Regions from separate parts of the Lacrimispora cavernae genome, predicted to be linked through region 1. Evidence: riboswitches for the same ligand, from Rfam matches in the RefSeq annotation. Region 1 holds a riboswitch; each other region holds the start of a gene.

Region 1 (7,716 bases):
GTATCTGGCGATTTATACGGGACTTTGCCCCATGTACAAAGGGATTCTGGTGCCATGGACGTGCCCGCCCATTATCTCAGGATTTTTAATCGGAGGCTGGAGAACGGCATTGCTGCAGGTGGTGATTTTGGCATTGTCATTCTTCGTATATCTGCCTTTTATCAGGGTGATTGACAAAATGTATGAAAAACAGGAACATCAAACCCAGGGTTGATTGTTTCTGTGCAGAGAGAAAAGGTGGAAAGATGCAGGAAATGGAACTTATTTGCTTTCAGCTGATCACTGCGGCAGGCGGAGCAAAATCAAATTATATTAAAGCAGTGCAAAAAGCAAAACAAGGAAGATATGAAGAGGCGGAAAGTCTGATCGCAGAGGGAGATGAAATGATGAAGCAGGGGCACCTGCCTCATGGGGATTTGATACAGAGAGAAGCGGCAGGAGAGCCGGTGTCTATGGGGCTTATCCTGACTCATGCGGAGGATCAGATGATGAGCGCAGAGGTCTTTAAGGTCATGGCCGAAGAGATCATTGATCTTTATAGGAAACTGGAAAGCAAATGAAACTGTCTGTTATGGCGGGAGCAGGTGATGCTTCCCGCCATAACCGGCATAATAGCTTTCTTTACAGTTTCTCGTTTTTATTTCCTTTTCGTTTCACTCAGCGGAATGGTTTCTGTTTTCCAACCGTGCCACAAAGGCCCCCGCCCCTTTCCCAGCTTTAATCCGGCCTTTAAGGCTCCGTTTAAATAGGACTTTGCCGCGCAGATGCTATCTTCCAGCCCCATGCCTGCAGCCAGTCCGCAGGCAATGGCAGAGGACAGGGTACATCCGGTTCCATGGGTATTTGGATTGTTGATCCGTTTACCTGAAAACCAGGTGACAGATCCGTTACAGCATAGAACATCGTCAGCCCCCTGGTCATTGTGTCCTCCTTTTAACAGGAAAGAAGTCTGAAATACCTGGGAGAGCTCCAAGGCGGCTTTTTCCATGTCTTTTCCAGTGCATATCCGCCGCCCTTTTGTGGATAAAAGGGCTTCTGCTTCCGGTATATTGGGGGTAACCAATGCTGCCAGCGGGAACAGTCTGCTTGTTAAAGCATTAACATCCTCTGGGTTTAAAAGAGAATGTCCGCTGGTTGATACCATGACCGGGTCCACGATCACGGGAGATTGGTTATACTTTCTCAGCTTTTCTGCAATGATTTCTATAGAAACGGAGGTCCCGGCCATGCCGATTTTTACAGCTTGCGGCGGAATATCGGTAAACACGGCCTCAAGCTGGGCGGCAAGCATCTCCTGGCCAACCGGTTCCGTCAGAAAAACACCTGTAGTATTTTGTGCGACCAGGGCGGTAACAACGCTGGAGCCATAGACACCCAGAGCCGCTGCGGTCTTTAAATCCGCCTGTATTCCGGCGCCGCCGCTGGGATCGGTGCCTGCTATGGTGAGGAAGGAAGGGAGAATCAGGCTCATTGGCTCACCACCTTTAAAAGCTGCTCTTTTAAGCGATGGACGGCCTCGGTAATATCCTTTTGTCCGAATATGGCGGAAACCACCGCGGCCCCGGCTGCGCCGGTTCCTTTCAGACTGGAGACATTTTCTGCGGTAATTCCTCCGATTGCCGTTACAGGAATAGGAACGGAGCGGCAGATTCCAGACAGTTGTTCCAGGGATAAGGGAATGGCATCCTTTTTTGTGGAACTTGGGAATATGGCTCCTGCGCCTATATAATCAGCCCCGTCTAGCCATGCCCTTTTCGCCTGGTCTATGTTTTTAGCAGTTACGCCCAGAATGCGGTCCGGCCCCATGAGCCGGCGGACCTCTGCCGGAGGTAAATCCTCCTGTCCTACGTGTACGCCGTCCGCATCGCACTTAAGGGCGGTTTCCACATCATCGTTGATAATCAGCGGGATTTTGTAACGCCTGGTAATCTGGCGGACCATAATGGCTTCTTCCAGAAATGCGTTTTTATCCATGTGCTTTTCACGGAGCTGGAGAAGGGTCACCCCGGCAGAAAGAGCTTCTTCGATCTGGGCTTCTAAGGTTTTTTCTCCTGTAAATGTCTGGTCTGTTACCGCATACAGGAGCAGCATGTCTTTATGAAACTTCAATGTTTATCCCTCCTTTTAAGGTGCTGTCATCCAGAAGGCTTATCTCATCAATAAAGCAGCAGCGGAAGCTGCTTGTACCAGCCTGGAGTGTCTCCGTTTTTTTAGCAGCCCGCTCCCCGCAAAGGCCGGCGGCAGCCGTGGCAAGAGCGGCTGCCTGGAAAACGGCGTGTTGGGAGGAGGCAGGCCCGGCGGATGCCACATAGGCGGCAATGATACCGTCCAGCATACAGCCGCTTCCCGCAATACGGGTCATTTGGGGACAGCCGTTCCTGATAAGACAGGTTTCCTTCCCGGAAGTTACGATATCAATGGCCCCGGTCATGACGGCCACAGCCCCGGTTGCAGCACTCAGTGCCCTGGCTGTTTCCTTAAGAGCCTCCATGGTATCTTCCCTTATTTCATCAGAAAAAGAAGCATCAACTCCCCGGGCTGAGGAATCAGAGCTGTTTCCGCTTTTTCCATTTTTTCCGGTCAGTTCCTTTAACAGGATCCTAAGCTCTGACGCATTTCCCCTGATAACAGTTGCTTTTACTTCTTTTAGAAGGGAAAGAGCCATTTCGGTCCTGTAACGGGATGCGCCGATTCCTACCGGGTCAAAGATGACCGGGTGGTTTCGCCGGTTTGCTTCCAGCCCGGCCTTTATCATTGCAGCTTCTGTAGTCTCTTTGGGGGTTCCTATGTTTAAAAGAAGGCAGTCGGACAGGGCGGATATTTCTGAAGCTTCTTCCGGCTGGTCCGCCATAATGGGAGAACCGCCGCAGGCCAGAATGATATTTGCCACGTCTCCTGCCGTCACATAGTTGGTGATGCAGTGGACGATGGGCTTCTTTTCCCGGACCAGCCCGGCCAGGGAATCATGAAACTTCCTATTCATATTCAACATCCTCCTATTCGTTGATGAGCCGTTCAAAATAGGAGAACAGGCCAAGGCGGCGCAGCATTGCCAGTAAGACCGCAGCCAGTATGGTCCCCGCCAGGGTGCTCATGAAAAACGGAGCTACAAAGAAAAAGACGGCTACTTCTTTTCCCATGAGAAGGGCTGCCACCGGATAGCAGAGCAGCCCACCGATGAGCCCTGTCCCAATTACTTCCCCAAGATAAGCCGGCAAAAGCTTCCTGGTCTTTTGAAACAGACAGGCCCCGAGAAATGCCCCTGCCATGCTTCCCGGAAAGGCAAGCAGACTTCCGGTTCCCATAAGATTCCGTATAAGAGAAGCGGAGAAAGCCATGGAAACGCCATAGATGGGTCCTAAGAACACCCCTGCCAGGACATTAGCCAGGTGCTGTATTGGAAAGCATTTAGAAGCTCCCACCGGAATGGAAAAGCCGGAGAGGGCTACCGTAAGGGCTGTCAGCATTCCGCTGACCACCAGCTTTTTCACCCGCACCCTGGAGGCAGCAGAAGAATTGCTACAAATAGTAGGTGATATTCGATCATTCATGAAAATTCCTCCTGTTTATGTAATTTAAAAATTTTCATAAGCTATCATTCATCGTAAATATTGACGATTTCCCCGTCCAGAATCCGGTTCATATTTTTCATGGCACAGAAATTGCCGCACATGGAGCAGGTATCTTCTTTTTCCGGTTTTGACGCTGCCCGGTAGCGTCTGGCTTTTTCCGGGTCAATAGCCAGTTGGAACATGGCTTCCCAATCCAGCCGTTTCCTGGCATCGCTCATCTTATGATCCCACTCCCTTGCGCCCCTGATGCCTTTGGCAATATCAGCCGCATGGGCCGCAATCCGGGCGGCAACGATTCCTTCTTTCACATCTGCTCCATCCGGCAGCTTCAAATGCTCTGCAGGAGTTACATAGCAGAGAAATGCCGCTCCGGCAGCAGCTGCCACTGCTCCTCCGATGGCAGCGGTGATATGGTCATATCCCGGCGCAATATCTGTGACAAGGGGTCCCAGAACATAAAAGGGTGCACCCTTGCAGATGGTCTGCTGTATTTTCATATTAGCTGCAATCTGATCCAAAGGCATATGGCCGGGGCCTTCAATAATTACCTGTACATGTTTCTCCCATGCCCTTTTTGTCAGTTCCCCAAGAGTCACCAGCTCCTCGATCTGGGAAATATCAGATGCATCTTCAATGCATCCCGGACGGCAGGCGTCTCCCAGGCTTAAGGTCACGTCATGCTTCTGACAGATTTCCAGAATGCGGTCATAATGCTCATAAAAGGGATTCTCTTCACCGGTCATCTCCATCCAGGCAAAGACGATAGACCCGCCTCTTGAAACAATGTTGGTCAGCCGTTTTGTTTCCTTGAACCGCCTGGCAGTCTGCTTGTTGATTCCAACGTGAATGGTCATAAAGTCCACCCCGTCTTCCGCGTGCATTTCCACGATCCGTATCCATTCCTCAGCGGTGATTTCCCGAAGAGGCTTGTGATAGTAAACCACAGCATCGTAGATCGGAACCGTGCCAATGATAGCCGGACATTCGGCCGTCAGCTTCCTGCGGAATTTCCGGGTATCCCCAAAGGAGCTTAGGTCCATAATGGACTCTGCTCCCATGAGAACTGCGTCCTTTACTTTCTCAAGCTCCATGTCCAGGTCATTCAAATCCCTGGAGGTTCCCAGATTCACATTGATCTTTGTACTCAGCATGGAGCCGATCCCGCTGGGCTTTAAACAGCTGTGGTTCTTATTTGCCGGAATGGCGGCTTTTCCTTCTGCTACCAGCTCCCGGAGCTTTTCCGGCTCCCATTGCTCGTGTTCAGCTACTGCCGTCAGTTCCTTTGTCAGAATGCCTTTTCTTGCGGCATCCATTTGTGTGGTGTAATTCATTTTTGTTCCTCCTTTGTCTCGTAAGCGGAGGGATTGTAAGGGCTCATTGCGCGCAAAAAGAGCCTATACCAACAGGTATAGGCTCGGAACTATGCAATCATCCTATATGAATCCCTACGTTGGCATTACCCAAATCAGGTTATAAAGGTCGAAGTTGATTACTTCCTCTCAGCCCGCCTACGAGCTCCCTCTTGTGGCACTAGTGTAGCATTCCCCTTTCTGCTTGTCAAGGAAAACCTCCCGGACCGGCTGTCAGCCGGAAATGGCGGCCTTCATTTCCTTTACATAGTCGCAGACAGGTCCTATACAGTCTTTTCCATATTTTGCGGCGATTTTCACAATGGCGCTGCCCACAATGACTCCGTCCGCATGTTGACTCAATTCCCCTGCCTGCTCCGGTGTGGAGATGCCAAAGCCAATGGCGCAGGGAATATTCTTTGTCTCCTTTACAAGAGAAACCATTTCCCTGATGCCTGTGCCTAGTTCATTTCTCACACCGGTCACGCCCATGGAAGAAACGCAGTAGATAAATCCTTCCGATTCTGATGCAATGGTCCGAATGCGTTCCTTTGAAGTGGGAGCGATGAGAGAGATCAGTTCGACCCCGTATTTTTTGCAGAAGGGCAGCAGTTCCTCCCGTTCCTCAAAGGGCATATCCGGCACGATCAGGGCGTCAATGCCGCTTTCTGCCGAATTTTTTATAAACCGTTCACTTCCATAGACGAAAACAGGATTGATATAAGTCATAAAAGCCAGAGGAACATCGGTTTTTTGGCGTATCCGTTTTACAGAATCAAAAAGCTTATCCGTAGTGGTTCCTGACGCCAAAGCCCTCATATCGGCTTCCTGGATCACGATCCCTTCTGCAATCGGGTCAGAAAAAGGGATTCCAAGCTCAATGAGATCTGCTCCGGCTAAAGCCATGGCAGGAACCAGCTCCTCTGTGGTGGCAAGGTCAGGATCTCCAGCCGTGATAAATGGGATAAATGCCTTTCCCCTTAAAAATACTTCACTTATTCTACTCATAGATTTCAACCCCCTTATAACGGGCAATGGCTGCCACATCCTTGTCGCCCCGCCCGGATAAATTGATGACGATGACCTCATCCTTTTCCATGGAAGGAGCGATCTTTCTGGCATAGGCTACTGCATGTGCGCTTTCAATAGCCGGAATGATCCCTTCCAGACGGGATAAGTATTCAAAGGCTTTCACAGCCTCCTGGTCCGTAACAGAGACGTAGGCGGCTCTTCCCGAATCATGAAGTGCTGCGTGCTCCGGCCCTATGCCCGGATAGTCAAGTCCTGCGGAAATGGAGAAAACAGGGGCGATCTGGCCGTACTCATCCTGGCAGAAATAGGATTTCATGCCGTGGAAGATTCCAAGAGAGCCTGTGGAAATGGTAGCCGCGTGCTTTCCTGTCTCAATGCCGTGCCCTGCGGCCTCGCAGCCCACCAACTTCACGGAAGGTTCATTTATAAATTCATGGAAGATTCCCATGGCATTGCTTCCTCCGCCCACGCAGGCGATCACCATGTCAGGAAGCTTCCCTTCTGCTTCCTTTAGCTGAGTGCGGACCTCTTTGCCGATGATGCTCTGAAAGTCCCTGACAATGGTGGGAAATGGGTGAGGGCCCATGACTGACCCTAAGACATAATGGGTGTCAGCCACCCGGTTGGTCCATTCCCTCATGGTCTCATTGACCGCATCTTTTAGGGTCTGGGTGCCGCTTGTTACTGCGTGGACCTTTGTGCCTAAAAGCTCCATACGGAATACATTTAAGGCCTGACGGTCCGTATCCTCTTTTCCCATAAAGACCTCGCATTCCATTCCCATGAGAGCGGCGGCGGTAGCAGTGGCAACGCCGTGCTGCCCGGCCCCTGTTTCAGCGATGACCCGGGTCTTTCCCATCTTCTTTGCAAGAAGGACCTGGCCCAGGGCGTTGTTGATCTTGTGGGAGCCGGTGTGGTTTAAATCCTCCCGCTTTAAATAAATTTTCGCTCCGCCTAAGTCTTTCGTCATCCGCTCTGCGCAGTAGAGCAGGGAGGGCCTTCCCGTATATTTTTTGTGAAGCTCCTGAAGCTCTTTTAAGAACTCCTCGTCATGGCTGTATTTCTCATAAGCTTCTTCCAGTTCATTTACTGCATTCATCAGCGTTTCGGGGACAAACTGTCCGCCGTGCTGTCCAAACTTTCCTTTTGACATGGCTGTTCACTCCTTACTATTTGTATGATTTCTTTTATTTTCCCTGGGTCTTTTTTGCCCTCTGTTTCCACAGAACTGCTTAGATCCAGGCAAAAGGCCTTTGTTTTCATGGCCTGCTTTATGTTTGAGGCATCGATGCCTCCGGCCAGGAACCAGGGCTTTTTTATGTCCGGTACCATGGACCAGTCAAAGGTCTTCCCGCTGCCGCCATAAAGTCCTTTTGTATAAGCATCAAAAAGCAGGAAGTCTGCGGGAAGGTCCTCTGCCTCCTTCATATCCTCTGCCTGCCGGACCCGTATGGCCTTTATGACAGGAAGGCCGGGGGCCAGGCGGCTTTTTAGTTCCATCATATAATCCCGGTCCTCATTGCCGTGAAGCTGTATAAGGTCAATGGTTCCACTCTCTGCAAGGGACAGGATATCTTCTATGGGGCTGTTTACGAAAACGCCTACTGCAGGTATCTCCGGCAGCATCAGCTCCTTAAGCATCTTTGCCTCTGGTCCTGTAAGGCGGCGCTTTCCAGGAGCAAATACGAAGCCAGCGTAATCCGGCTTTAAGGCGTTTACTGCCAGAATGTCCTCCCTGCGGGTCAGGCCGCATATTTTGATTA
Region 2 (7,716 bases), 1.8 Mb from region 1:
CACCCAGATGACCTCCGTGCAGACGATTGCCGTTGAGCTTGCCACAGAAGTCTGCTTTAAAGATTCAAACCATGCCGTAAAATGAAGAGCCAGAAAAACTCCGCTTACTGCACATAACACTATAGTCTTCCCATCTGTCCGTTTCAGTTCCTCCCGGACCTGGGCTTTCCCAAATACCACCGGAGTCATAAGCCCCACCGTCCATAAAAGCCGGTACGCAGCTGTCACTACGGAAGGCGCGTCAGAATATTTGACAAAAATTGCAGAAAGGGAAATTCCTATGACACCGATTACGATCATGACCATGGGATGCTTTTCAAGAACTTTCATTTTTCTTCTCCTTTGTTATCCTTGTCTCAATATATGCCTCCTGATTATAGCATCACTTCCGGTATTGTCAAAGCATTATAGGGAAAGAAAGATAATCCATGTTTGCTGATCCATATCATTTTCATCATGCTTTTCCCGTCGTTCATTAGAGTTTGCTGTTGCATTCTGTCGGTTTTGGAGTTGTTTTTCACCTTTTATGCAAAATTACTTATATATCTACATTTATTTATTATCAATCACTTATCATTCGTCACTTTTCGACCTTACTCAACCTTCCGTTTGAATATTGAGATGATCCATCTTGTGCTGCCGTAGTTTTGAGCGGCGGGAACCGTTTCCTTTTGCATCGGTAAACAGTGTTTTATATTCAAATCTTTCCATCTTCTTACCTCCTGTCATTTTCTGTCATTACTTACAAATTATATTATCGTTCCGTTCAATAGACCTGCAGTCCCACTTAATAATACCATGTTCCATCAGACAAGAAAAGGCACAATTTTCCTCGGTGGACTGCCCTTCCAGTTCTGTGGGAACCGGCTGTTTACCTTTTTTCTATGACATACAATAAAATCCGCAGAGTCATTCTCTCTGCGGATTTCTGGTTTTTACATATTCTCCTGAAGTCTTAGATTTCCAGATATAAATGCATTGGATAAGACATGTATTGAACATCGTCAAGCTTTTCTACTGTTACAAACCCTGCCGGAGCATTCAGTATGGTTGGAATGCGGTTTACAACGGTTGCACAGGTATGCTCTACTGTAGCCGGTTTCTGTACGAAGAAGGTGGTGTCCGGCTCTCCGATGATCTTCCAGTCGCACATGTCACCGTCATCCGGGCCGTAAACCTTGCCAATGCACTGAGTCTCAATAATTGGTCCCTGGAAGGTTTCCGTGGTAACAACTGCGCTCATGCCGATGCAGTTGCCCTTTGGGATGGTAGCTCCCAGAGTTTCGGAATATAAGTCTTTATCATAGAAATAAGGAACGCATTTCTGTGTCTGGGATTTGATGGTCCAGCCCATCTTATTGCACAGCGCTTCATTGGAGTTCCATACATAAGAAGGCTCCAAAGTAGTTGGGTGGGCGATTTTTTCCTCGAATTCCTCAGGAGTCATGCCTGCGCCGTGAGCCTCGGCAAGGGCCAGTCCGTAGTCTTCCACATTATAGCTGACTGCGCCTTCAATGCGGTCGATCCGATGAACGCCGCCAGCCACACAGCCGATCATGTTGATCCAGTAAATATCCTGCATTCCTGCACCAACAATGGTACAGCCGTTTTCCTTGGCCAGACGGTCCAGACGGTTGGTAATTGCGGAAGCAGTTGTCCATGGATAAATAGCTTCCTCACAGGTCGTCACCACATTGATTCCTCTGGAAACACATTTCTCGAAATGCGGATACACGTCATCCATGAAACTGAACAGGGTCACAATGGCGATGTCTGCATTACACTCATCTAATACTGCATCTGCGTCACTGCGGATGGGAACACCGATTTTAAATCCAAGGCCGGCAAATTCGCCCACATCCATGCCTACCACATCAGGGTTCACGTCAATGGCACCTACAATTTCCGCACCCTTTTCATACAAATATCTTAAAATATACTTTGCCATTTTTCCACAGCCATACTGTACCACACGGATCTTTTCGTTATTCATCATCGTCGTCATCCTTTCCATATAAGAACTTGTTTTGGAGCAAAGCTCCTGATGCATTCATTATAAAGGTTATAGATGGTATCAGGTCAATGGAGCAAAATAACCAAATATCAGGACAGGCGGACCGGCACCTGAAGGCGCAGGAACATACCCCTTTCCTTATAATCCAGAGGCATCTCAACGATGACTTCGCAGATGTAATCTCCGATCACCGTGTAATGATTTTCTTCTATGGTGGCAAGCAGGCGGTCTATGTATTCTTTTTCTTTGGAAAAGCGGTCACAATAGATACAAAGATAGGAATTGGCCGGTATGACGGTAATCAGCTCTTCCTCAACGTATTCCTGGTCCACGAATACGAACACCTGAGTGGAATACAGGTTTCGCTTCATAAAATTCTCCCGTTTTAAAATGGTCCCTGCATTGGCAAAGTAAAACGGAGATATCTTACGGGCGCCCATATCCTCTTTTAGGCTGCGCAGAAGACGTTCGTATTCATCGATTTCATAGTCATAAAAATTAGTTTTGGTCTCTTTTACATACATCCGGCGTTTTGGTATGTACTCCATAACTATAGCCCCATCGGGAGGAGCCGCCTCATAACGGTCATAGCTGTCAAGAGTCCGTTCAATGGCCCGCTTTTGAAGATTAAGTTCCACGATCTTCTGGTCAATGGCATCTCTGTTTTCCCTAAGAAGCTGTTTTACCCGTCCCATATCCCACTTTTTCATGTGAATCCGGATCTCCTTTAAGGGCATCCCCAAGGCTTTCATGTACCGGATCATGTCAAGCTGGGCACTTTGGCGAATGTCATAGTAGCGGTATCCTGTATTTTCATCCCTGTTTACGGGCGAAAACAACCCTTCCCTGTCGTAAAGTCTCAGGGTCTGCTCTGATATGTGATTGATTTTCGCCATTTCTCCAATCGTCATTTTTTTAACATTGAAATTTGTCAACTTTATCATATTCATCAATCTCCGCAGTCAATCTCCATGGTTTCTCTCTTTATTATACAAAATTAACTTGATACTTACAATAAGGTTTTTGATATTTCTTTCACATAATCCAGACAAAAACAGCGGGCTTTTCAAAAGCCCGCATGCTATCATATTCCTTCCAAATGCTTTAAAATCTCTCTCTTATATTCCAGAAATTCCTTTGAAATGTTAAAATCCTTTTCCCGGGGTTTTGGTTCCTTTATGACGATCTCCTTTGTAATCCGGCCGGGATATCCGGTCAGAATGCAGATACGGTCTGATAAAAGAATGGCTTCGTCAATATCATGGGTAATAAAAAGGGTGGAAAGATGAATGTCATCCATCACCTTTAAATACCACTCATGTACCCCCCGTTTTGTCATCATATCAAGAGCGGAAAAGGGCTCATCAAGAAGAGCGATTCGATTGGAAAAAAGGTAGGTCCTTAAAAGGGCCGCCCTCTGTCTCATGCCGCCGGATAACTGGGAAGGATACTGCTTTTCCGTTCCCTCCAGGCCAAACAGCTTAAAATATTCTCCCGCTTTTTTCCTGGCGCCGGCTTTCTTCATGCCCTTAATGAGAAGGGGAAGGGCCACGTTGTCCACGATGGTGCGGTAAGGCAGCAAAAGGTCCTTTTGCAGCATATAGCTGACAAACCCAGGTTTTCCTGTGATTTCCTCTTCATTCAGATACACATGTCCCTCATCCGGCAGAGAAAGGCCTGCAATGATATGAAACAATGTGGTCTTTCCTCCTCCGCTGACTCCAAGAAGAGATACCAGTTCCCCTTCCTTAAGCTCTAAGGACACTCCTTTTAAGACCGCCTTTCCATCAAAGGATTTTGTAATGCCTTCCACCTTTAAGTGCGTCATGGTTTCCTCCTATATTTCTGCAGGCAATGAGCCTCCCCATATCTTACTTGGGAGAATTTTGCTGAGGCAGATAATCATTTGAAAATCCGGCGTTTTCCGGAATCTCAGAACCGGAAAGGCCGTTCTCATTCAGCCAGCCATAAAACCTGTTCCACCGTACAGGGTCTATATATCCCCATGCATCCACTTCAGCCTTATACTGATCCGCCAGATATTTCTGGCTTTCCATTACCAGTTTCTCATCAAGCTCCGGCGCTGCCTTAAGTAATATGCCGGCCGCTCCTTCCGGATCTTTTACGGCCTCCTCATACCCCTTGCTCACAGCCCTTAAAAAGGCTTTGGCTGTCTCAGGATCCTGCTTTAAGAATTCATCTCCCGCAATAATGACCGGCGTATAATAATCAAACACAGGATTCAAATCTGCAAATGCAAAGTAATCCGTATCAAGGTCTTCTACTTCCATCTTAATACCTGCCCATGCATAAAAGATCCAGATGGCATCTACTGATTTTGACTTTAATGCGGAAACCTCATCCGTTACCGTACTGGGAACCAGCTGAACTTTGGAAAAATCGCCTCCATCGGCTTCTACCACATCTTTGACCATGGCCTTTTCCACCGGAATATCCCAGGTGGCATATTTCTTTCCTTCCATTCCCTTTGGAGACGCCATCCCCTCCCCTTTTCTGGAAATGATTCCGGAGGTGTTATGCTGGATGACCGCTGCTACTGCTGTGATGGGAAGGGCATCTTCCCCTGCCAGGGCCGGAGCCATGGAATCCTGAAAAGACATACCAAACTGGGCTTTCCCGGAAGCTACTAAAACTGCCGCCCCATCCTCGGGGGGCTGAACGATTTCTACCTGAAGCCCTTCGTCTTTGAAATACCCCTTTTCTTCTGCAACATAAAGTCCAGTATGATTGGTATTGGGCGTCCAGTCCAGAACAAATGTTATCTTTTTCAAATCCGATGGATTCGTACTTACCGCCTGTTTCCCACTTCCTCCGCAGGCAGTTAAAAATGCGGCGGCCACTGCAGCCGTACAAATTGCCAAACCTGTTTTTTTCATTTTTTCCTCCAATTCTATCCTATCACTGATTATCCCATGGCATGCATTTCTTAGACAGCATGTCCACACCTTTCATAAGAAGAAGACTGATGGCCGATATGAGAAAAATGACCGCAAACATCTTATCAAAGGCAAAGGATTTTTTCACCCGGGTCATGTAAACGCCCAGCCCGCCAAAGCCTCCCAGCCATTCGGAAATGACTGCCCCAACCACTGCATAGGAAACCGAAATCCGAAGGCTTGCAAAAAACTGCCCCATGGCTCCGGGAAGCTTGATATAGCGGAATATTTTTACTTTTCCGGCTCCCATGGACTTTAAAAGGTTCACTGCATCCGGATTTACTGACTTAAAACCTGTAAGCATGCCCACGGTTATGGGAAAGAAGGTGGTCAATACGATGAGGATCACCTTGGGAGCCATTCCATAACCAAACCATAATACCAAAAGAGGGGCAATGGCTACCGTTGGAACGGTCTGGGTCAGGACAATAAGCGGATAAAAGGCCTGGTAAAGACCTGCAAAATGATCCATGATCACAGCGATCACAAAACCGGTCGCCACCCCCAGAAAAAGCCCGGTGAATGCCTCGGCAAGGGTGATTCCTGCATTGACCGCCAATACCGGGAATTCCGTTACAAATGCCCTCCCAACGCTGATGGGCGATGGGAGCATAAACCGGTCCACAAGGCCCAAAGTACTGATTCCCTGCCATAAGATGAAAAGACAGGCAACCGCCGAGCAGGACCAAAGCTTACTTGTGATGCTTTGTGACTTTTTTATCAATGGTAAGTACCTCCCCTTCCGGCCGGTAGGTGACTTTAATATAAGCGGCAACAGAAGGGGCACCTGCCCTGATGGCAATGTGCTGGCATTCCTTAACAATATCCATCAGCTGGTCATAATCCCCTTCAATGGCGGTTTCAAAAGGCCCTACATAATAATTCAGTCCGGTGCTTTTGATATAATCAATTACCTGGTCAACGATACGGATCAGTTCCTCATCATTTTTTGCCTCCGGCAATGTCTGGATCGCTACGCTTGCATTCATGTCTCATCTCTCCTTTTATCTATTAGAAAACAAAAAAACCGCCCGGATATCCGGGCGGGTGAACAGGCTTAGCCTGAAAGCTTCCTACGCTGGCATTATCCAGATCAGGTTACAGGGTTTAAGACAATACTGTCTTATCTCAGCCGGACTTTCTCCAGCACCCCTTTTAATTTTCAATGCAAGTATACATCAGACAGACGGGAATGTCAATCCCGGCTTCCTAGGTCAGCAGATTCCGCATGCTGCTCAAACTGATCCCCAGGGTGGACGTATTATGAAGCAGAGCCGAGACCGTGGGGGACATGGCCCCTCCCACTCCCAGAAGGATAAGGCCCGTATTAACGCCAACAATGCTTCTGTAATTTTTATGGATCCGCTTCATCAGGCTGTCACTTAACAGCTTCAGCGTAACGATTTCATAAAGATTGTCCGCCGCAATGGTGATATCCGCAATTTCCCTGGCAATCTCAGCTCCGTCACTGATGGCGATCCCCACATCCGCTGCGGAAAGGGCAGGCGAATCGTTGATCCCGTCCCCCACCATGATGACCACATTTCCTGATGCCTTTTCCCGTTCTATAAAACGGGCCTTTTCCTCAGGGAGTACCTCTGAATAATATTCATCCACCCCTACTCTGGCGGCAACAGCCGCTGCGGTCCGCTCGCTGTCTCCTGTCATCATGACCGTTTTGCATATCCCTGCCTTTTTAAGGGAATTTACAACTGCCGCAGCCTCCTCCCGAAGAGGATCTTCAATGCAGATCACTGCTGATAGCTTTTGGTCAATGGCAAGATAAAGGTGGGAACAGTCCTCGGGCAGGCTCTCAAATTTCTCCCGGTAAGCCTCAGCCACCTTACAGCCTTCATCCTCAAAGATAAAATGATAACTGCCAATGACCACTTTTCTTTCGTTTATGGACGAAGCAATCCCGTGAGCCACGATATATTCCACCTTGGAATGCATTTCCTCATGCTCCAGCCCCTGGTTTCTGGCAGCCGTCACCACTGCCTTTGCCATGGAGTGGGGGAAATGCTCCTCCAGACAGGCGGCGATCCGAAGCATTTCTTCCGGACTCTCTTCTCCAAAGGTAACCACGTCCTTCACGGTTGGCCTTGCTTTTGTAAGAGTTCCGGTCTTGTCAAAGACAATGGTCACAGCCTCTGCCACTGCCTCCAGATATTTGCCTCCCTTAACGGTTATGTGGTACATGCCTGCCTCCCGGATGGCTGATAGCACAGAAATTGGCATGGCAAGCTTTAGCGCGCAGGAAAAGTCCACCATCAGCACGGAAAGTGCCCTTGTCACATTTCCCGTAAGCAGCCAGGTAAGACCTGTGCCCATAAGTGTATAGGGCACCAGCTTATCAGCCAGATGACCGGCCTTGCTTTCCATGGAAGATTTCAGCTTTTCCGATTCCTCGATCATGGTAACGATCTTTTCAAACCGGGTGGAGCCGGAAACTTCCCGGACCTTGATGGTCAATTCGCCTTCTTCCACCACGGTTCCTGCATATACATATCCATCCGCCTCTTTTTTCACGGGAAGGGATTCTCCTGTCAGGGAAGCCTGGTTGACCATACCTTCTCCGGAAATCACGGCTCCGTCAAAAGGAATGACATTTCCCATGTGCACCACCACCTCATCTCCAGGTACAATGGAGGAAGCCTCCACCAGCACTTCCTGTCCGCCGCTTAAGAGCCAGACCCTGCTGACATTTAAGGACATGCTTCTGGCCAGATCACCAACGGATTTTTT
Region 3 (7,716 bases), 300 kb from region 1:
ACCAGAAAAATCCCCTCCGCAGCCTCACTGAAAATCCTTCGAACTGGGGAAGGATTTCTTCCAGTGCCCTTTGCAGAGTACCCGGGTCCACCTCTTCCTTTAAAACCGCAGCGATCCGGAATACATTACTTAAATTCTCACTGGCTATGACCGGAAATATCTTTGCCGTATTGTCAAGCCGTCTCCACCGTTCTCCCTGGGGACTTCTTTTCATACTGAAGGTGCCTCACTTCCCTGTATCCATAAAATCGAGCCGCATATCATACCAGACAGCGCCTCCGTGGACAGACCCGGACACGCCCATGTTTTGGTATCCGAATTTTTCGTAGTAATGAATCAGCCTGTCCTTGCAGGTGAGGATCATTCCTTTCCTGCCTCTTTTGACTGCTTCTTCTATAAAACGGTTCATTAAAGCGGCGGCAACTCCCTGTTCCCTCCACTCTTTTATTACATCAAGTCCAAACACGCTCTGGTAAGCACCGTCTGGTTTATGAAAATCAGCTTTCTCAAACATTTCGTCACAAATAGTATTCCCATCTGTAGCGCAGCCATTAATAAAACCGATAATCCTCCCGTCGGAAAGCTCTGCCACAAGGAAGCATTCAGGAAAATGACTGATCCTCTGCTCAAAGGCCTCCCGCCCTGCCGCCTCTTCCGGAGGAAAACAGAGGGCCTCCACTTCCGTTACCCGGTCTAAATCTTCTTTTCTTACTCTTCTGATTTTGTAATCCATCCTATTGTTTCTCCGTTTCCAAAACTGATCCTTGGTTTTTTCTTCCCCATACTAAGAAAAGGCGGATTCCCCCGGTATCCCGTTGGAAATCCTCCTCTTTCTTTTTCTGGACGCAAAGGTCAAATACCCTGCAGCATTCACCAGATACAGGAATGCAGGCATTCCTGCTCCTCACTCATTGCTTGCAGAAATAATATCCTACGCCCCACTTGGTATGCACATATTTGGGATCGCTGGGACTTGGTTCGATCTTCTCTCTAAGACGCCTTACATGAACGTCTACCGTACGGACATCTCCCGTATCCATAGCCTTATTTCCCCATACGTAAGTAAGAAGCTGCTCCCTGCTGTAAACCTTACCCGGATTGCAGGCAAGAAGCTCCAAAAGGTCAAACTCCTTTGCCGTTAAATTAATCTCTTTTTCAGCAATAAACACTCTCCTGCTGTCCCGGTCCAGCTTCAAATCGCCTTCCTTCACCACCTGGCTGTCTTCCTGGCTGTCCCGCTTGTTCTTCTTTGAATTCCGGCGCAGGATGGCCTTGATCCTGGCCTTTACCTCAAGAATGTTAAAGGGCTTTGTAATATAATCGTCGGCGCCGTATTCCAGGCCCAGGATTTTATCCATATCATTGCCCTTAGCCGTCAGCATGATGATGGGCATCTCGGAAAATTCCCGAATGGCCTGACACACCTCATAACCGTCATATTTGGGAAGCATGACATCCAAAAGGACCACATCATACTCTTTCTGCTTTGCCAGATTAATGGCTTCCTCTCCATCATAGGCACAGTCCACTTCCATACCGTCCTGTTCCAGACTGAATCTCATTCCTTTTACGATGAGTTTTTCATCATCAACTACTAAAACGCTTGCCATACTACACCTCTGTCCTATATTTTAAACCGTTATGTCGTCTTTTATTTTTTGAAACGCTGCATCTTTAATGCCGGATATCTTCATGATATCCTCGATCTTCTGAAATCCGCCGTGGCTCTCCCGATACTTAAGAATATCGTTTGCCTTGGCTTCTCCGACTCCCCGCAGGGTCATCAGTTCCTCTTTGGTGGCTGTATTTAAATTCACCTTGTTTTTTTGTACGCTGGATGAAGCCTCTGCCTGTAAGGAAATCTCTCCCCTGGCCTTCGCCGCTTCCACCTCTTCCTTGCCAGGGACCACGATCTTCATGCCGTCCTTGACCTGCTCCGCCATATTTAAATATTCTGCCGCAGCCCGGTCAGTGACTCCGCCTGCCTTCTCGATTGCCTGAAAAACCCGGCTTCCTTCCTTAAGCTCATAAACACCGGGAGAAACAACTTCTCCGCAGATATGTACGTAGAAAGGCAGGACCGTTTCCTCTCCTGCACTTCCTATGCTGCCCTCTGCCGCCTCTATAGCCAACCGGCCGGTTCCGCCGGAAACCGGCTTTACACCGCCTGGTTCCTGGATTCCGGTTCCTGCCAGACCGTCATCCCCTGACCTGCCATCACCTGCTGCCTCAATTCCGGTAACCATTTCTCCGGAATCATAAGCCGATGCCTCTGACAGAGAAATTCCCGGCCTGCGAGCCTCCTGGCTTCTGTTCAAGCCGTAACATACACCAGCCCCTAAAACACACAGGGCCATAAGGGCGATTTTAACTTTTGGGTACTTCATGATATCCCTCCTCTTACAAAAATTCTCAAAAAAGGATACCATCTTCAGCCTATGTTACTATTCTACCTAAAGAAATAGGTAAATACAAGCACTATTTCCAAATTAATTAAATATCATGATTCCGATGATGGCAACAACAGCACCGATCAGCTTTTTCCATTCAAATCCTACCTTTTCAACGCCGAACAAGCCAAACAGCTCGATAGCGTAGGCCACAATGATCTGGGAAATTACGATAATCAGAGCCGCCTTGGCCGGCCCCAGAGTTCCCATGCTCCTCACTACCGTATAGGTGATGAATGCACCCATAACGCCGCCAATCAATAAGTACTTGGGCTGTACGTCAAAAAGGCCTGAAATGTTCTCCCTGCCGGAGAAATACCACAGGATAATGCAGGTCAAAAATGCCGTAAGCTGTACCCAGCCCGTAGATACCCACATACTGGTCTGTTTGGTCACTCCCGTATTAAAAACCCCCTGTATGCTCATAAGTGCTCCGGATATAAGAGCTATAATAAAGCCTGTCATTAAAACAACCTCCGTATCTTCAATTTGTATAGAATGAATCAAATGAATACGCCCGCATATCCACTTGATTCACAGACTCAAGGCTGAGAGACACAATTCTTTCAACCTTATTTCTTTAACTAGGTTGTACTTTATTTGCATTTTTATACTGAATTACAATTTGGTTACAAATCAGACATAGGGAAGCACCTGATGGCATAATTATCCACCTTTCAAAAATACGTTTAATCCGTCAAACGATAAATGCCAGATCCATACCGCAGTATAATTTTATATGGCTTGACAAGCCTGTAGTTTTGCGCTATACTCACAGCAAAATTATATAAATCACACACGCTAGGGGAGCCTTTGGCTGAGATTGGTAGAAACCGAACCCTCACTACTTGAACCGGATAATGCCGGCGTAAGGAAGCAACAGTAGTCCCCTCCTGCGCACACAAAGGAGGATTTTTTATGTCATTTTTTCTAACTTACTCTGCGGAAAACGAAGAGTACTTATTAAAGCCGGCCGGATACCTGCTGGTGATCATTCTGTTTGCCGCAATTTTTTTCACCCTGCATCTTCTGGGCAGATCATCTTCCAAATCTCAAAAGCTGCAGACCCGTCAGATGGTTTACTGCGCCGGCGCCATGGCGCTTGCAATGGTAACTTCCTTTATGAAAATTGTTTCTCTTCCTTTTGGCGGCTCCATCACCCTGTTTTCCATGCTGTTCATCTGCCTGATCGGCTATGTTTACGGCGTAAGGGCCGGGGTCATGACCGGGGTTGCCTACGGGATGCTGCAGTTAATAACAGGACCCTATATATTTGCTCCCCTCCAGGTTCTCCTTGATTATCCCTTAGCCTTTGGCGCTTTGGGGCTTTCCGGGCTGTTAAGCAATAAAAAGCACGGCCTTGTGACCGGATATGTGGTGGGTGTCGCCGGCCGTTACCTGTGCCATGTGATTTCAGGCTATATATTCTTTGCTTCCTATACGCCGGAAGGCATGAATCCAATTGCTTATACCCTGGGCTATAATGCTACCTATATCCTGCCGGAACTGATCCTTACCGTTGTAATCCTGTATTTCCCTCCCGTGCTGGGAGCCATTGGCCAGGTGAAGCGGCAGGCCGTAAATGGGTAAGAAGGCTTTCATAAAAAACAAGCGGCATGAAAGGAGCAGAAAGCTCCCATGCCGCTTGTTTCATTTTTACAATACCGTCTTATCAGTTTTCCATATTCTATCTTTTAAGAGCAGCTAACACCAGGTGCCTGGCCAAAACAGCTGTTGTCACAGCCCCCACACCTCCTGGTACAGGAGTTGCCATGGAGGCGGTGCCTTCTAAAGAATCAAAATCCACATCACCGCAAAGCTTCCCATTTTCATCCACATTGATCCCAACATCCACCACCACGGCATCCTTTCCTACATAAGAGGCATCCACCATCCTGGCCTGGCCTGCGGCAGCTACAAGGATCTGGGCATTTTTGCAGGTTTCCTTTAAGTCTTCTGTGCGGGTGTGGCAGATGGTGACCGTTGCATTTTCCTTTAGCATCAGCATGGATAAGGGACGCCCTACTACCATGCTTCTGCCCATGATGGCTACCCGCTTTCCGGTCAAAGGGATATCATTGGCCTTTAATACCTCCACAACTGCCTCTGCCGTACATGGTGCAAATCCCGTATCGTCTCCAGCAAATACTTTGGCGATATTTTCAGGAGATATGCCGTCTAAATCCTTTTCCGGATGGATCATGTGCTCAATGTCTTTTTCCTTTATCTGCTTTGGCAGAGGGCGCAGAAGAAGTATGCCGTCAATGTCCGGATCATCGTTGATTTTTGCAAACTCTTCCTTAAACGCTTCATCGGTTATGTCCTGGGAAAATGGAAAGCTTTCCCCTTTAAGGCCAAAGCTTTCCATTTTCTTTAAGGCTCCCCGCTCATAGGATAAGTCGTCGGGACGTTCTCCCACCCGAACAATGGCAAGCTTTGGAGTCCTTCCTTTTAAGCCGCTTAAAAGCTCTTCCACCTGTTCCTTGATTTTTGCAGACACAGCTGCGCCCTTTAAGGTTATCATGTCTGTTTTCCTCCTTATTCTGCCTTTAATGCAGCTTCCACTTTTGCATAAATGGCGTCTGCCTTTCCGGTTCCATCCTCTGCCAGCTTATCCGCCCGTTCCTGAAGCTGTAAAGCCTTTTCCCGCTGCTTCATGGATTTTGTATTGATGGAAACATTCATCTTTGCTCCCAACAGCGCAGAACGCAGGAACTGCACACCAACACCTACGTCACTGACAGCCAGACGGCTTCCCTTTTCTGCCAGAATCTCCAGGATATCAAGGGTTTCAAGGGACCGCTCCATGACCATGAGAGGAACCAGGGTAGCAGCCAGTAAATGTGTTTCAAGGACTTCCGCTTTATGCTTTTTTTCTTCCTCCGTACCGGCTGGAAGGCCGTATGCAGCCGCCAAGGGGACAAATACAACTTCGTCTTCATCCGCAAGTCTTAAAAATTCACTTTTTAAAGCTTCCAGCTTTTCAAGGAATGACTGCATTTCTTCTTCCACATCGGCATACCGCTTTTTGCCAAGGGTTAAGTTCACCACCATTTCCCCCAAAGCTGTCCCTATGGCGCCGCCAAGGCCTGCCGCCCCGCCGCCGCCCGGCGTTGGGCTTTTTGAGGATAATTTTTCAAGGAATGTGTGAATTGTAAAGTCTTGTATCATAACTATTGATCCGCCTTTCCAACCGTATTTTTATTTTCCATTATTATATAAGGGTTTCCTTAAAAATACAAGTTTATATTGAAAGGCGTTTTAAGGAAAACTCGTCAAGCTCTGATTACAGCCTTATATCTCCGTATTTTGCTGCTATGGGTGAAAATATATTCATGGTGTCTTCCGCCCGATTTTTCCATATAGACGCCCCATCTCTGCTCTTACCATCGTTTCCAGTCGACACCTGGATCCTACGAATGGGCCGCAGCAAAACTGGCATGTATAATTTTAATCAAATTGGATATTTATAAAATGCCAGTTTTTCCATATGATAGGTTTAACAAAAATATAAAATGATCTGCGAGAAAGGAGAAAATATGAACAACAACAGAACGAAAAAAATCGTTTTCAGCGCTTTGATGGCAGCCCTTACCACTGCAGCTACTATGGTTATACATATACCGTCTGCATTCAGCGGGTATATTCATCTGGGGGACGGGATGGTATTGCTAAGCGGCATGCTCTTAGGGCCAATGGCCGGTGCGGCCGCAGGAGGAATCGGCTCCATGATGGCGGATTTACTGTCCGGCTACGCTTTTTATGCGCCGGCTACCCTGATCATTAAAGCATTGGCGGCATTTTCAGGAGGATATTTGTACAGACATCTGCCTTCCGGTGGACGGACGGGCAGCTTCCGGCCACTGTCTTTTCTGGCTGCCGGATTGGTATGCAGCGCAGTAGTCACAGGAGGGTATTTCGTATTTGAACTTGCAGTATACAGCTTACCGGCTGCCATTTCTAATATTCCGTTCAATCTGGTGCAGAATCTGTTCAGTTTGATTGCAGCGGGAGCCTTGCTTCCTGTTCTGCTGCGGGTTCGGGAGATCCGGGACCTGAATAAAGAGACAGCTTCATAACAGAAAAGAAAGCCCTTGGATCCGTTTTCCAGAGGGCTTCCTTTTTTGCTTTTGACTTCAATAACCATTTAAAACTTCATCCCTTGTAGGAATAGAAGGCGCAGCGCCGGCTCTGGATACTGCAATGGAGGCTGCCTTTGCCGCATGATCCAATGCCTGTACGGGAGATTCTCCCAGAGCAAGTCCGCCTATAAAATAGCCGGTAAAGGTATCTCCTGCCCCGGTCGTATCAACCACCTGTACCGGATAGATTTTCTGCTCAAACACCTGATCACCGTCTTTGTATAACGATCCATCCTGCCCCAGGGTCAAAAGAATCTTTGCGCCCGGGAATTTTTCAGACAGCTGACCCAGGAGTTCTCTTACGCTTCCGGACCTTTGACAGATATCCCCGGCTTCTATCTCATTCAATATAAAAAACTCCACATTATGAAGAGGATAGCTCCATATTTTACGGTTCATGGGAGAGGGATTCAAAACAATTCTCATTCCTTTGCCATATGCCTGCTCCATAATATATCCAACTTCGTTGATTTCATTTTGAAGGATAAGAAAATCACCTTCCCCAAACTCATTTAAAACACAGTCCACCTGATCCTTTGTTACTTCCTGATTCGCTCCGCCATACAAAAGAATGCCATTTTGTCCTTCCGGATTCTTTTGTATTATGGCATGGCCTGTTTTATTCTTTACTCGCTTAATATTCCTTGTGTCTATGCCAAACTGCTCCAGCTGCCGGGTCAATATTTCGCCGTCCTGCTCCCCAACTGCTCCGGCATGCCAGACCTTGACTCCGCTTTTACTCAGTGCCAGAGACTGATTTAAGCCTTTTCCTCCGCAAAATACCTCCAAAGAATCCGAGGATATGGTTTCTCCCTCTCTGACAAAATGATCCACCTGGTAAACGTAATCAATATTCAGAGAACCAAAATTCAATATTTTCATATACTTCACTCCTGTCCGCTTCCCCATGGTACTTCTTCTTATCATCAATTTCGGTTCAAATACCGCAATCCCATCATCCACCTCATGAACCGTAGGCCCGGATTCCCGCCTCGATCAGATCCCAGAAACGCTCCACATCAATATCCACCGCCACATCCACATTGGCTTCTCTGTGACTGTAACCAAAGAAGTCACAATTGGTCCTTCCGTAGCTTTGTACGCTTCTGATATCCACTTCCGCA

Evidence for each region. A riboswitch is a leader RNA that binds a small molecule or an ion and turns the genes downstream of it on or off. The one in region 1 is predicted to bind thiamine pyrophosphate.
Region 2: it holds a riboswitch for thiamine pyrophosphate, as region 1 does, so the genes downstream of both, ABFV83_RS12255 (thiamine-binding protein) here and thiC (phosphomethylpyrimidine synthase ThiC) in region 1, are expected to answer to the same signal.
Region 3: it holds a riboswitch for thiamine pyrophosphate, as region 1 does, so the genes downstream of both, thiT (energy-coupled thiamine transporter ThiT) here and thiC (phosphomethylpyrimidine synthase ThiC) in region 1, are expected to answer to the same signal.

The regions. Positions count from the first base shown of each region.
Region 1 covers NZ_CP157940.1:4,337,981-4,345,696, forward strand. Annotated here, with positions in the region: gene ABFV83_RS20290 (PTS sugar transporter subunit IIC) at 1-214, shown strand, start outside; gene ABFV83_RS20295 (PTS lactose/cellobiose transporter subunit IIA) at 246-560, shown strand; gene thiD (bifunctional hydroxymethylpyrimidine kinase/phosphomethylpyrimidine kinase) at 638-1,471, opposite strand; gene thiE (thiamine phosphate synthase) at 1,468-2,109, opposite strand; gene thiM (hydroxyethylthiazole kinase) at 2,096-2,983, opposite strand; gene thiW (energy coupling factor transporter S component ThiW) at 2,997-3,551, opposite strand; gene thiC (phosphomethylpyrimidine synthase ThiC) at 3,596-4,903, opposite strand; TPP riboswitch at 4,998-5,104, opposite strand; gene trpA (tryptophan synthase subunit alpha) at 5,156-5,929, opposite strand; gene trpB (tryptophan synthase subunit beta) at 5,922-7,106, opposite strand; gene ABFV83_RS20335 (phosphoribosylanthranilate isomerase) at 7,052-7,716, opposite strand, start outside.
Region 2 covers NZ_CP157940.1:2,585,713-2,593,428, forward strand. Annotated here, with positions in the region: gene ABFV83_RS12225 (DMT family transporter) at 1-330, opposite strand, end outside; gene ABFV83_RS12230 (dihydrodipicolinate reductase) at 956-1,996, opposite strand; gene ABFV83_RS12235 (MerR family transcriptional regulator) at 2,104-2,958, opposite strand; gene ABFV83_RS12240 (ABC transporter ATP-binding protein) at 3,099-3,842, opposite strand; gene ABFV83_RS12245 (ABC transporter substrate-binding protein) at 3,886-4,911, opposite strand; gene ABFV83_RS12250 (ABC transporter permease) at 4,934-5,695, opposite strand; gene ABFV83_RS12255 (thiamine-binding protein) at 5,664-5,960, opposite strand; TPP riboswitch at 6,024-6,135, opposite strand; gene ABFV83_RS12260 (heavy metal translocating P-type ATPase) at 6,181-7,716, opposite strand, start outside.
Region 3 covers NZ_CP157940.1:152,893-160,608, reverse strand. Annotated here, with positions in the region: gene ABFV83_RS00770 (DUF6320 domain-containing protein) at 1-214, opposite strand, end outside; gene ABFV83_RS00765 (GNAT family N-acetyltransferase) at 227-733, opposite strand; gene ABFV83_RS00760 (response regulator transcription factor) at 909-1,610, opposite strand; gene ABFV83_RS00755 (helix-hairpin-helix domain-containing protein) at 1,632-2,387, opposite strand; gene ABFV83_RS00750 (DMT family transporter) at 2,490-2,915, opposite strand; TPP riboswitch at 3,244-3,342, shown strand; gene thiT (energy-coupled thiamine transporter ThiT) at 3,369-4,040, shown strand; gene ABFV83_RS00740 (bifunctional 5,10-methylenetetrahydrofolate dehydrogenase/5,10-methenyltetrahydrofolate cyclohydrolase) at 4,138-4,974, opposite strand; gene ABFV83_RS00735 (cyclodeaminase/cyclohydrolase family protein) at 4,989-5,621, opposite strand; gene ABFV83_RS00730 (ECF transporter S component) at 5,990-6,529, shown strand; gene ABFV83_RS00725 (ribokinase) at 6,587-7,474, opposite strand; gene ABFV83_RS00720 (nucleoside hydrolase) at 7,557-7,716, opposite strand, start outside.